DNA from 2 places in the Intestinimonas massiliensis (ex Afouda et al. 2020) genome. Region 1 is predicted to be linked to the other one. Evidence: riboswitches for the same ligand, from Rfam matches in the RefSeq annotation. Region 1 holds a riboswitch; the other holds the start of a gene.

Region 1 (6,765 bases):
CGCCGGAACAGGGCGCGGCTGCGCTTTTCGCGGAAGGTGTCCGCCGCCCTGACGGAGGAGGCGGTGGACTCTCTGGCCCAGGCCAAGGCCATGCACGACGAGCTGGAGGCCCTCTACAACCCCTATGTGGATTTCGAACGGGTGGGCCGGATGGCCGACCGGATTGCCGGGGAAATCTTGAAGGAAAGCTGAAATTTTTCCGGGCAAGCGCGTCAATGGGGCGGGCCGGTTCAGCCGGCCGCCCCATTGACATTTCCCAGGCTGAGCCCCTATAATGGCGCTATGGAATCTGCAATGCGGGAAGGGGAGAGGGCCGTGAAGCCGCTGCTGGCCCCCCTGGTGGGGGACGCCTCGCCGGTGACTGTCATCGGTTTGTGCAAGAATGCCGGTAAGACCACCGCGCTGTGTCGGCTCATCCGGGAGCTGGAGGGGGAGACCCTGGCCATGACTTCGGTGGGTCGGGATGGGGAGCGGACCGACGTGGTGACGGGGACGGAAAAGCCGGAGATCTGGGTCCCGGCGGGTACGCTGTTCGCCACGGCCCGTGGGCTGCTGCCCCTATGCGACGCTACGGTGGAGGTGGACCGGGTTACTGGCGTGATGACCCCATTGGGCCCGGTGGCGGTGTTCCGCGCCCTGTCCGACGGATACATCCAACTGGCGGGCCCCTCGGCGGTGGCGCAACTGGCCCCCCTGGCCGGGACCTTCCGGGAGCTGGGAGCCGACCGGGTGCTGATCGATGGAGCCGCCGGGCGGAAATCCCTGGCGGGGGCGGAACCGGGCGGCTGTGCCATTCTGTGCGTAGGCGCCTCCATGGACGGCGGGGCGGCGGTCATCGCCGCCGAGACGGCCCACACCTGCGCCCTGTTCGCCGCGCCGGAGCCGGAGGAACCCGGCCTCCGGGCGGCTCTGGCGGCGGAACAGGAGCGCTTTGCCCTCTTTACGCCGGAGGGAGAGCGGCTGCCCCTGGAGCGGGAGGATAGCGGCCAGCCCCTGTGGGGGGCGCTGCCCCGGGAGAAGTGCGTGCTCTGGGTGGCGGGAGGCGTCACCAGTCCCATGCTCCGCACCCTGGCCCGGCGGGGGGCTCCCACGGTGGTGGCCGCTCCAGACGCCACTCATTTTCTGGCGGACCGGAGCAGCACCGCCGCCTTTTTCCGGGGCGGCGGGTCTCTGCAAGCGGCGCGGCGGCTGACCATCGCCGCCGTGTGCGCCAACCCCTGGTCGGCCTACGGCAAGCACCTGGACCGGGAGGAGCTCCTGTCCGCCCTGCGGGCGGCGGTAGAGGTCCCGGTGGTGGACGTGAGGGAGGTATGACATGGTAAAGCTCGATCAACAACTCAAGGAGGATACCGGCTACCTCTGGGTCATGGCCCGGCTGGAGCCGGCTTCTCCCTTCGGCCGCGCTCTGGCCCGGACCCCCCGCTGGTACGGGCCCGGCGAGGAGGGGGCGCTGGAGGCGGAGCTGGGCCGGGTGGACGCTTTGCTGGCGTGGATGGAGCAGGGTGCGCCGGCGGTGGAGAACGTCGTCCATCTGCTGTCGGAGTTCCACGACATCAAAAACTCCTTCCAGCGCCCCTCCAATTCCCCCATGGACGAGGTGGAGCTCTTCGAGGTCAAACACTTCCTGCTCTATCTGGAACGCCTGGCGGAGGAGTACGGCCGCTTCCCGCGGCTGGAGGGGCTGGAGCTGCGCCCCATGACGGGGCTGCTGGACCTGCTGGACCCCAGCGGGCGGCGGCTGCCCCCCTTCTCGGTGGAGAACGCCTTTGACCCGGCCCTGGAGCGCATCCGGGCGGATAAGCTTCAGGTGGAGCGGGAGCTGCGGAGCGCGGAGGGGGAGGCCCGGGAAGCCCTGCTGGCCCGGCGGCGGGAGCTGGTGCTGGAGGAGGACAAGGCGGAGCTGGCCGCCCGGCGGCGGCTGACGGCCGCCCTGCTGCGGGAGAAAGCAGGCTTTTTTGCCGCCATGGACGCCATCGGCCGCCTGGACCTGACGCTGGCCAAGGCCCGGCTGGCCCGGCGGTTCGGCTGCGTCCGGCCCCGGCTGTCCGCCGTGCCGGAGGTAGAGGCGTTCGACATGGTCCATCCCGAGGTGGCCGACCACCTGAAGGAGCGGGGCGGGGCCTTTATTCCGGTGTCCATCACACTGGAGAAGGGGACCACTGTCATCACAGGGGCCAACATGGGGGGCAAGAGCGTCTCCCTCAAGAGCGTCACCCTGAACCTGCTGCTGCTCCAGACCGGCTTTTTTGTCTTTGCCCGGGAAATGACCGCTCCCCTGTTCGATTCGGTGAGCCTTATCTGCACCGACCGGCAGTCGGTGGAGCAGGGCCTCAGCTCCTTCGGGGCCGAGGTGGCCGCGCTGGGGGACCTGCTGCGGCGGGAGAAGGGGAAGTTCTTCTTTGTGGCGCTGGACGAGTTCGCCCGGGGCACCAATCCCCGGGAGGGGGCGGCCCTGGCCCGGGCGCTGGTGGAATATCTGGGCGGGCTCAACTGCGTGGCCATGATGACCACCCATTACGACGGCGTGTCCGATGCCGCCCGGCGGCATTACCAGGTGGCAGGTCTTGCCGCCCTGGATACCGCCGCCTTCCGGGCGGGGGAGGCCCCGCTGGACCGGCTGTCCCGGCTTATGGATTACCGCCTGCTGGCCGCGCCGCCCGGTGCGCCCTGTCCCCGGGACGCCCTGCGGGTGTGCCGCCTGCTGGATCTGGACGAAGAATGGATGAAAATCTTTGAAGAAAATAGTTGACAAACTGACGGCCGGTGCTATAATAATATTTAGTTAAAGTGCCTATATTATTAGAGTGGTATAACAAAATATTGTGTGAATAGAGGCGCGGCAGTTCAGGTACCGGCGCGATGCAAAGGGCGGTCAGGCCCGATGCGCGCTGGGAATGGGACCGCCGCCGAAGGAGGGGGGAGCTGTCCCGAGCCTCTCCTGAGACGTGGGCCCAGTGCGCACGGATTGTCATGGAAACATGAAGCGCTATTTATGTTCTGTCGGGTGACCGTCAGGCATAAATAGCGTTTTGTTGTTTGCATGGAGCGCTGTTCGTTTTGCTCCCTTTCGGGGCAGGACGGGCGGCGCTTGATGTTTTTTGGGGAACCGTATGGAAAATTTTTTAGGGGGTATTGACGATGGAAAAAATGACATCCATGATCCGGGTCCGTATGGGGGCGGAGGACGCTCACTACGGCGGCAATCTGGTGGACGGGGCCCACATGCTCCATCTGTTCGGCGACGTGGCCACTGAATTGCTCATCATCAGTGACGGCGACGAGGGCCTGTTCTGCGCCTACGACAACGTGGAGTTTCTGGCGCCCGTCTACGCCGGCGATTTCATCGAGGCGGTGGGCGAGATCACCCACATGGGCAACACCTCCCGCAAGATGGTCTTCGAGGCCCGCAAGGTGGCCGTGCCCCGGCCCGACATCAGCGACTCCGCCGCCGACAAGCTGGCCGAGCCTGTCGTGGTCTGCCGCGCCTCCGGCACCTGCGTGGTGCCCAAGGACAAACAGCGCATCGCCCGCTGAACACCGCAAGCAAGCCCGATGAAAAGGAGGTTTACCCTATGGAAAAGCTGATTATCACCGCCGCCATCTGCGGCGCGGAGGTCACCAAGGAGCAGAACCCCGCCGTTCCCTACACGCTGGAAGAGATGGTGCGGGAGGCCAAGAGCGCCTATGACGCCGGGGCAGCGGTTATCCACGTGCACGTCCGCTGGGACGACGGCACCCCCACCCAGGACCGGGAGCGCTTCCGGGTCGTGATGGACGCCATTCAGGCGGCTTGTCCCGGTGTGATTCTGATCCCCTCCACCGGCGGCGCCGTGGGGATGACGCCGGAGGAGCGCCTCCAGCCCACCGAGCTGATGCCCGAGATGGCCACGCTGGACTGCGGCACCTGCAACTTCGGCGACGATGTATTCCAAAACGACATGCCCACTCTGCGGGCCTTTGGCAAGCGGATGCTGGAAAATCACATCAAGCCAGAGTACGAATGCTTTGAGATCGGCCATCTGGACACCGCTCTGACCCTGGCCCGGAAGGGGCAGGCGCCCGGCGAACCCATGCAGTTCAACTTTGTGCTGGGCGTGGGCGGCTGTACCCCCGCCACCGTACCCAACCTGTGCTATCTGGTCAGTCAGATCCCCGCCGGCTCCACCTGGACGGTCACCGGCATCGGCCGCCACGCCTTTACCATGGCCGCCGCCGCCATCGCCATGGGCGGCAACGTCCGGGTGGGCTTCGAGGACGAGCTGACCCTGTCCAGAGGCGTGCTGGCCAAGTCCAACGGCGAGCTGGTGGCCCGTGTGGTGGAGCTGGCCAAGCTGCTGGGCCGGGAGATCGCCACCCCGGACGAGGCCCGCAGGATTCTCAGTCTGAAGTAACCCGTGTTCCCAAACGCGGCCGGGAGCTGCACGGGGACCCGCCGCCCGCCGCGTTTCCGATTCCCAAACCAAACGCACCAAAACCAAACCATTCCCAACCCAATTCCCACATTCCCAATTCCAAACCCAAACCAACCCACAACCATTCCCAAATCCACATACCCGGTCCCCGAATCTCAATCTACAGGAGGTCAAAACATATGCAGAAAAAGGGCAATAAGTACGGCACTCACCGCGTCATCGAACCCAAAGGCGTGCTGACCCAGGCTGCGTACAAGATCGACAACAACATGGATGAGATCTACTCCAACGAGATCCTCTGCAACGTCACCGCCCTGAACGTGGACTCCGCCTCCTTCACCCAGATCGCCGACGTGTGCGGCCATGACGACCAGAAGATCGGCGAGATGATCCTGTCCATCGTGGCCGAGCGCGGCAAGCAGCAGAATCCGGTCACCGGCTCCGGCGGCATGTTCATGGGCACCGTGGCCAAGATCGGCGACGACCTGAAGGGCAAGATTGACCTGAAGGAGGGCGACCGCATCGCCTCCCTGGTGTCCCTGTCCCTGACGCCCTTGAAGATCCATAAGATCCTGGCCGTCCATCAGGACATCGACCGGGTGGATGTGGAAGCCCAGGCCATCCTGTTTGAAAGCGGCATCTACGCCAAGCTGCCCGACGACATGCCCGAGCCTCTGGCCCTGGCCGCCCTGGACGTGGCCGGCGCTCCCGCCCAGGCCCGCAAGCTGCCCAAGGAGGGCGACAGCGTCCTGATCCTGGGGGCCAACGGCAAGTCCGGCGTGCTGTGTGGCTACGAGGCTATGAAGAAGGTGGGGCCCAACGGCAAGGTGGTCGGCGTGGTCCGCAACCCGAAGCAGATCCCCGCTTTGAAGGAGCTGGGCGTCTACACCGACATCGTGCTGGCCGACGCCACCAAGCCCGTGGAGGTCATGGAGGCCGCCCTGGCCGTCAACGGCGGCAAGGAGTATGACATCTCCATCTGCTGCGTCAACATCGAGAGCTGCGAGATGTCCGCCATCCTGCCCGTCCGGGACGACGGCCTGGTGTACTTTTTCTCCATGGCCACCTCCTTCACCAAGGCGGCCCTGGGGGCCGAGGGCATCGGCAAGGACGTGACCATGATCGTGGGCAACGGCTACACCAAGGACCATGCCGACATCACCCTGAACGTCCTGCGGGAGAATCCCAAGCTGCGCAAGCTGTTTGAGGAGAAATACGTATAATACCCAAGGGAAGGCGCGTTACCGGCGGCGTCCGCGGGGACACGCCGGGGCGTTCCTTCCCTCTTTCCTGCCGCCGCGGTTACCCGAGGCGCGAATTCTGAAAGGCGGTGCGACCGAATGAACGAATCCAGACGCAAAGCGCTGTTCCCCCAGGTCTCTGATGAGGATTGGAACGACTGGCACTGGCAGGTGGCCAACCGGATCGAGACCCTGGAGGACCTGAAAAAGTACATCAGCCTGACCCCCGAGGAGGAAGAGGGCGTCAAGGCCTGCCTGGGCACCCTGCGCATGGCCATCACCCCCTACTACCTCTCCCTCATCGACCCTGACGACCCCTATGACCCCGTCCGCCGTCAGGCGGTCCCCACCGCCGCGGAGCTCCACCAGTCCAAGGCCGACCTGCTGGACCCCCTCCATGAGGACGCCGACTCTCCGGCCCCCGGCCTGACCCATCGCTACCCCGACCGGGTGCTGCTGCTCATCACCGATCAGTGCTCCATGTACTGCCGCCACTGTACCCGCCGCCGCTTCGCCGGCCAGCACGACGCCGGCCTGCCGGTGGATCAGGTCGACGTGGCCATCGACTACATCCGCCATCACCCCGAGGTCCGGGACGTGCTGCTCTCCGGCGGCGACGCTCTGCTGGTCTCCGACGAGCGGCTGGAGTACATCATCAAAGAGCTGCGGGCCATTCCCCACGTGGAGATCGTCCGCATCGGCTCCCGCACCCCGGTGGTACTGCCCCAGCGCATCACCCCCGCGCTGTGCGATATGCTGAAGAAGTACCACCCCATCTGGCTCAACACCCACTTCAACCATCCCAACGAGATCACCGCCGAGTCCGCCGCCGCCTGCGCCCGGCTGGCCGACGCCGGCATTCCTCTGGGCAACCAGTCCGTGCTGCTGGCCGGAGTCAATGACTGCGTCCACGTGATGAAGAAGCTGGTCAACGAGCTGGTGAAGATCCGGGTGCGCCCCTACTACATCTATCAGTGCGACCTGAGCATGGGCCTGGAGCACTTCCGCACCCCGGTGTCCAAGGGGATCGAGATCATCGAGGCCCTGCGGGGCCACACCTCCGGCTTCTGCGTGCCCACCTTTGTGGTGGACGCCCCCGGCGGCGGCGGCAA
Region 2 (6,765 bases), 330 kb from region 1:
ACGGTTCTCCGGCATGACGATGAGGGCGAAATCCAGCTCGTCGGCCAGCTCCAACAGCTTTCGGTCCACCCGCGGCAGGAAGACGCCCACATAATACAGAATCAGCCCCACCTCGCCCGCCTCGGCCAGCCGCCGAATGTTAGCGCACTGGGCCTCCACATCATTGGGGATGTTCATAAAGCCGGTGATGACCACCTCGCTGCCGTAAAACTCGTTGTTTTTGAACAGCGCGTCCTGCAGCATGCTGGGATCGGCGTACTCCAGCACCGAGATGGAAGAGACCAGCTTGTTCAGCCCGCCCCGTCCCGCCGCCAGCCGGGCCTCCCGCAGACTGGGCAGCTCCAGCAGGTCCGCCACCGTCACGCTCATACTGTCTTTTCCCTCCTTTTCCAAATTCTCCGTTTCGCACAAATCGCAGCCCCATTTTTCGGCAGACCATACCGACCCTCCACCCCCCAAGCGAATGGTTCTCCGGGTCGGCCGCCGTCCCCCTCTTCAAAAAACAGGGGCTGGCATCTGTTTTTCATTTTACCACAGTCTTTGTTCCTTTTCTACGCTGGTTTTTGTTCTGTTCTACAGAACAGCACAGCTCGCAGAAGGAATGCCAAAATGGTTGTTGTTCTAAGGATACTTAAAAACGATGCACCGATTGCGTGGTTATTTTGCACATCAATACCTCCAATTTTCTACGCATTGTCAATGTTATTTTTGTGCAAAATGTGCTATAGTATCCATAGTCGGACCGCAGAAACAGAACCGCGTTTCCGCTGTTTCGTTCAGCGTTTGAAAGGAGTGTTTACCTTATGGAAAAGATCACTCAGGACAGCTACAAGCTTTACATCAACGGCCAGTGGATCGACGCCAGCGACGGCGCCACCTTCCAGACTCGCTGCCCCGCCAACGGCGAGGGTCTGGCCACCTGCGCCCAGGCCACCAGAGAGGACGTGGATCAGGCCGTAGACGCCGCCTGGGCCGCCTTCCGGAGCTGGAAAAACGTCACCACCAACGAGCGGGCCGCCATCCTCAACCGGATCGCCGATATCATCGACGCCAATGCCGAGCACCTGGCCATGATCGAGTCCCTGGACAACGGAAAGCCCATCCGGGAGACCATGGCCATTGACATTCCCTACGCCTCCCGCCATTTCCGCTATTTTGCCGGCTGCATCATGGCCGAGGAGGGCTCCGCCAACATTCTGGACGGCTCCACCCTCTCTCTGATCCTGCGGGAGCCCATCGGCGTGGTAGGGCAGATCGTACCCTGGAACTTCCCCTTCCTGATGGCCGCCTGGAAGCTGGCTCCCGTACTGGCCGCCGGCTGCTGCACCGTGTTCAAGCCCTCCAGCGACACCCCGCTGTCCGTGCTGGAGCTGGCCCGCCTGACCCAGGACGTCATCCCCGCCGGTGTGTTCAACGTCATCACCGGCTCAGGCTCCAAGGCTGGGCAGTACATCCTGGACCACCCCGGCTTCCGCAAGCTGGCCTTCACCGGCTCCACCGAGGTGGGCGGCTGCGTGGCCTGCGCCGCCGCCGAGCGGCTCATCCCCTCCACCCTGGAGCTGGGCGGAAAGTCCGCCAACATCTACTTTGACGACTGCAAGTGGGAGATGGCCATGGACGGCCTCCAGCTCGGCATCCTGTTCAATCAGGGCCAGGTCTGCTGCGCCGGCAGCCGTGTCTTTGTCCAGGACACCATCTATGACAAATTCATCGACGAAGCCGTCAAGCGCTTCCAAGCCGTCAAGGTGGGGATGCCCTGGGACCCCGCCACTCAGATGGGCTCCCAGATCAATGAGAACCAGGTGGGCAAAATCCTGGAGTACATCAAGATCGGAAAGAGCGAGGGCGCCAGAGTGGCCTGCGGCGGCGAACGCATGACCGAGGGCGAGTTGGCCAAGGGCTGCTTCATGAAGCCCACCCTGCTGGTGGACGTGGATAACCACATGCGGGTGGCCCAGGAGGAGATTTTCGGGCCGGTGGCCTGCGTCATCAAGTTCCACGACGAGGACGAGGTCATCGAGATGGCCAATGACAACGCCTACGGCCTGGGCGGCGCGGTGTGGACCCGTGACATCAACCGGGCCATCCGGGTGTCCCGCGGCATCGAGACCGGCCGGATGTGGGTCAACACCTACAACGCTATCCCGGAGGGCGCACCCTTCGGCGGCTATAAGGCCAGCGGCATCGGCCGTGAGACCCACAAGGTCATTCTGGAGCACTACACCCAGATGAAGAATATTATGATCAATCTCTCGGAGTCCCCGTCCGGCTTCTACCCCGAAAAGTGATCCTCTCTCCCCCCAAACCTGCGCTTCCCAAAGGAGAAGGGCCGCCGGCACAGCCAGCGGCCCTTCTCCCCTATCAGCGATACCACACCACCAGGAGGGTGCCCGTTCGCACCGCAATGCTGCTCTCCGCGCCGGTGAACTCGTTGCTCACACCCAGGGTCACGTCGGGAGTGAGCGCCGCGCTGTCCAGCGGGTACTTGAGCCCCCGCAGGGTCACCCCCTCCGCCCGGTCCCCCTGGCAGAACACCGACACATAACCCCGGTGCGAAGCGTCGAAGGTCAGCGCTCCGTCGGTCACCGCGGCAGCCGTCCAGTTCTCTCCGTACAGCTCTCCCCGGCAGCCCCGTCTGGACAGCCAGGTCAGGCACTGCAAATTGGCCAGGGTGTGGTCGATCCGGCCCCCGGTGCCGCCGTAGAGCCGAAAGGTCCGGTAGCCTCGCTTGACTCCCACCTCCAGGGCCACCGCCATGTCGGTGTCGTCTTTTTCCCGGGGCAGTGTCATCACATTCGGGTGGTCCGGCCTCTCCCCCAGAGAGTCGAAGTCCCCCACCACCAGGTCGGCCCGCAGCCCCAGCGCCCTCAGAGCCCGGTAGCCGCCGTCGGCGGCGATGACCCAGTCCCCCGCCTTGGGCTCCAGTCCCGCCGGATACAGCTCTCCGGCCCCAATCACATAGCAAATCGGTTCCCGCATATTCTCGCCTCCGTTTTCTCTCCCCCTATCTTGCCCGATTTTGGTTCCAATTGCAAGAGCTGCGGCGGAATATGCCCTGACAAGTTTCACAAATCCGAAAAAACCCGCCGCGCCCCCCTTGACCGCCTCTGGAATTTTTTCTATAATAAGATCATAAATAGAGGCGCGGGGCATCCGGTAGGGGGCCGATGATAAGGATGGACGCATCCGAAGCGGCCCGTGAATAGTTGCCCCGCCGAAGAGAGCCTGCCGCGTCCGGCCCCGCTCCCTGAGTCGCGGTCTCAGTGTCCGCGGCTTGTCATGGTAAGCCATGAAGCGCTATTTATGCCCCCTGCGCCGGGGCATGAATGGCGCTTTTTCGTTCCGGCGGACCCATCGGTCCGCCTCCACCTCACTGTGAACAGATAGGAGTGTGTTTACCATGCAGAAGAAAGGCAACAAGTACGGTACCCATCGCGTCATCGAACCCAAGGGAGTCCTGACTCAGGCCGCTTACCGGATCGACAACAATATGGCTGAGATCTACTCCAACGAAATCCTGGTGGACGTCACCGCCCTGAACATCGACTCCGCCTCCTTCACCCAGATCTCCGAGGCCTGTGGGGGCGATGAGAAGAAGATCGGTGAGATGATTATGTCCATCGTGGCCGAGCGTGGCAAGCAGCAGAACCCGGTCACCGGCTCCGGCGGCATGTTCATCGGCATCGTGAACACCATCGGCGACGATCTGAAGGACGAGATCGACCTGAAGCCCGGCGACAAGATCGCCTCTCTGGTCTCCCTGTCCCTGACCCCTCTGCGCATCGACAAGATCCTGGCCGTGCACAAGGACATCGACCGGGTGGACATCGTGGGCCAGGCCATCCTGTTTGAAAGCGGCCTGTACGCCCGGCTGCCCGACGATCTGAGCGAAAAGCTGGCGCTGGCCGCCCTGGATGTGGCCGGCGCTCCCGCCCAGACCGCCAAGCTGGTCCAGGTCAACAACGACGTGCTGGTGCTGGGCGCCGCCGGCAAATCCGGCATGCTGGTCTGCACCGAGGCCATGAAGCGGGTGGGCCCTCTGGGCCACGTGGTGGCCGTGGTCCTCACCCAGGAGGACGCCGACCTGCTCAAGTCCATGAAGCTGTGCACCCACGCCATCGTGGCCAGCGCCACCGAGCCCATCGAAGTGCTGGAAAAGGCCCTGGAGGTCAATCACGGCCATGAGTACGACATCTCCATCTGCTGCGTCAACATCGAAAACTGCGAGATGAGCTGCATCCTCCCTGTAAAAGACGGCGGCACCTGCTATTTCTTCTCCATGGCCACCAGCTTCACCAAGGCCACTCTGGGTGCCGAAGGCTGCGGTAAGGACGTGGACATCATGATGGGCAACGGCTACACCTCCGGCCACGCCGAGATCGCCCTCAGTGAGCTGCGGGCCAACCCCGTGCTGCGCTCCTACTTTGAATCCAAATACATGTGATCAACCCTTCCAAACGGTCCCCGCCGATTCCGGCGGGGACCGTTTGGCGTTCAGGCCAGGCCGCACAGCCGGGCCGCAGAGGCCGTCAGGAAACACACCGCCATGCCCACCGCCGTGGGTACGGCAAAGGAGATCAGCGTCCACTTCAGGCTTCGAGTCTCCTTGCCGATGGTCATACAGGTAGTGGAGCAGGGCCAGTGCATCAGGGAGAAGAGCATGGTGCACACCGCCGTCAGCCAGGTCCAGCCGTGCTCCACCAGCAGGGCATGGAGGGCACCCAGGTCATCCAGCTCCAGCAGCGTGCCGGTGGAGAGGTAGCTCATGATGATGATGGGCACCACGATCTCGTTGGCTGGAAAGCCCAGGATGAAGGCCATCAGGATTACACCGTCTAGACCCAGCAGCCGGGCGAAGGGGTCCAGGAAGCCGGTGCAGTGGTTCAGGATGCTCACTCCCCCCACCGTCACATTGGCGCAGAGCCAGATAAGCAGGCCCGCCGGCGCGGCCACCGCCACCGCCCGGCCCAGCACGAACAGCGTACGGTCCAGCACAGAGCGGGCGATGACCTTGCCGATCTGGGGACGGCGGTACGGGGGCAGCTCCAGCGTAAAAGAGGAGGGCACGCCCCGGAGGATGGTGCCGGACAGCAGCCGGGACACCCAGAAGGTCATGAACACGCCCAGCAGGATGACTCCCGTCAGCAGTACTGCGGAGACCAGGGACGGCCCGGGCCCCGCCTGAGTGCCCACAAAAAACATAGTAATAATGGCAATGAGGGTCGGGAACCGCCCGTTGCAGGGGACAAAATTGTTGGTAATGATGGCGATGAGCCGTTCCCGCGGGGAGTCGATGATTCGGCAGCCCACGATCCCCGCCGCATTGCAGCCGAATCCCATGGCCATAGTCAGCGCCTGCTTGCCGCAGGCCCTGGCCTTTTGGAAGGCGTGATCCAGAACAAAGGCCACCCGGGGCAGATATCCAAAATCCTCTAGAAGCGTGAAAAGAGGGAAAAAGATGGCCATGGGGGGCAGCATCACGCTCACCACCCACGCCAGCACCCGGTAGACCCCCAGCACCAGCGCACCATGGAGCCAATCCGGGGCTTGTAAGTACAAGAACAGGTCGGTCAGCCGATCCTGGACCCAGAACAGGCCGTCGGCCAGCAGGGCCGAGGGCGCGTTGGCCCCGGCGATGGTGATCCAAAAAACCAGGGCCAGCAGGCACAGCATAACGGGGATGCCGGTGGCTCGGCTGGTCAGGAGCCGGTCCAGCCGCCGGTCCCGGCGGGCAGCATCCGCCCGGCGGCAGGCGACCACGCTCCCGGCGATCTCCGCCCCGGTGCGGACCAGCGCCGCCACGATGGCCTCCCGGACCTGTTCCCGGCTCCAGCCCGCGGCCTGCAATCCCTCCAGCGTCTCTTCCAATGCTCCGCCTGCCAGCCGGTCGGCCGTGAGGTCCCGCCCCAGGCACTCCGTCAGACTGGCCATCAGGGAGGGGTCCCCATCCAACAGCCGGAGGGCTACCCACCGGGACGGCAGCCGTCCGCCCAGAGCGGGCTCCAGTTCATCCGCCAGCCGGGCTGCCGCAGCCTCAATGGGGGCGGGATAGGACACCCGGCTGGCCGCAGGTGGCTCCTGCCGCTCCGTTATTGCCTCCACCGCGTCCATCAGCCGCTCCAGTCCCTCCCCCCGGCCCGCCGATGTCCCCACCACCGGAACGCCCAGCCGGCCGGACAGGGCCTTCAAGTCCACCTCGATCCCCTTGCTCCTGGCCTCATCCATCAGGTTGACGCACACCACCGTCCAGGGCGTGATCTCCAGGGTCTGGAGCACCAGATTCAGGTTTCGTTCCAGACAGGTGGCGTCGCAGACCACGACGGAGGCGTCCGCCCCGCCAAAGCAGAGGAAATCCCGGGCCACCTCTTCCTCCGCAGAGTGGGCCAGCAGGGAGTAAGTACCAGGCAGGTCCACCAGGATGTAGTCGCGGCCATGGCGGGTGTGGCGGCCCTGGGCGTTGGTCACCGTCTTTCCGGGCCAGTTCCCTGTATGCTGACGCAAACCGGTCAGGGCGTTGAACACGGTGGACTTGCCCACGTTGGGGTTGCCCGCCAGAGCGATCACCTTGTCGTCGGGGCTGTATTTCTCAATGGCCAGTCCGGCGTCCATGGCCCCCGCGCCGGTAGAGGTGTGTGTCAGCCCCATCCGGCCAACACCGCCCGGCCCGCCGGCAAGGCCGCCGCATCACACTCCAGCGTGATCCCTGCCGCGTCCCGGGCCCGCAGGGCAATGACCGCTCCGCGGATCAGGTAGGCTGCCGGGTCC

What was found. A riboswitch is a leader RNA that binds a small molecule or an ion and turns the genes downstream of it on or off. The one in region 1 is predicted to bind lysine.
Region 2: it holds a riboswitch for lysine, as region 1 does, so the genes downstream of both, BN2154_RS09875 (L-erythro-3,5-diaminohexanoate dehydrogenase) here and BN2154_RS11495 (3-aminobutyryl-CoA ammonia lyase) in region 1, are expected to answer to the same signal.

Annotation. Positions count from the first base shown of each region.
Region 1 covers NZ_LN869529.1:1,578,429-1,585,193, reverse strand. Annotated here, with positions in the region: gene BN2154_RS11510 (hypothetical protein) at 1-192, shown strand, start outside; gene BN2154_RS11505 (lysine 5,6-aminomutase reactivase subunit KamB) at 316-1,314, shown strand; gene BN2154_RS11500 (lysine 5,6-aminomutase reactivase ATPase KamC) at 1,316-2,749, shown strand; lysine riboswitch at 2,822-2,997, shown strand; gene BN2154_RS11495 (3-aminobutyryl-CoA ammonia lyase) at 3,148-3,534, shown strand; gene BN2154_RS11490 (3-keto-5-aminohexanoate cleavage enzyme) at 3,573-4,391, shown strand; gene BN2154_RS11485 (L-erythro-3,5-diaminohexanoate dehydrogenase) at 4,592-5,635, shown strand; gene ablA (lysine 2,3-aminomutase) at 5,753-6,765, shown strand, end outside.
Region 2 covers NZ_LN869529.1:1,251,849-1,258,613, forward strand. Annotated here, with positions in the region: gene BN2154_RS09860 (PucR family transcriptional regulator) at 1-369, opposite strand, end outside; gene BN2154_RS09865 (aldehyde dehydrogenase family protein) at 804-2,288, shown strand; gene BN2154_RS09870 (thiamine diphosphokinase) at 2,362-2,979, opposite strand; lysine riboswitch at 3,130-3,308, shown strand; gene BN2154_RS09875 (L-erythro-3,5-diaminohexanoate dehydrogenase) at 3,401-4,444, shown strand; gene feoB (ferrous iron transport protein B) at 4,495-6,645, opposite strand; gene BN2154_RS09885 (FeoA family protein) at 6,636-6,765, opposite strand, start outside.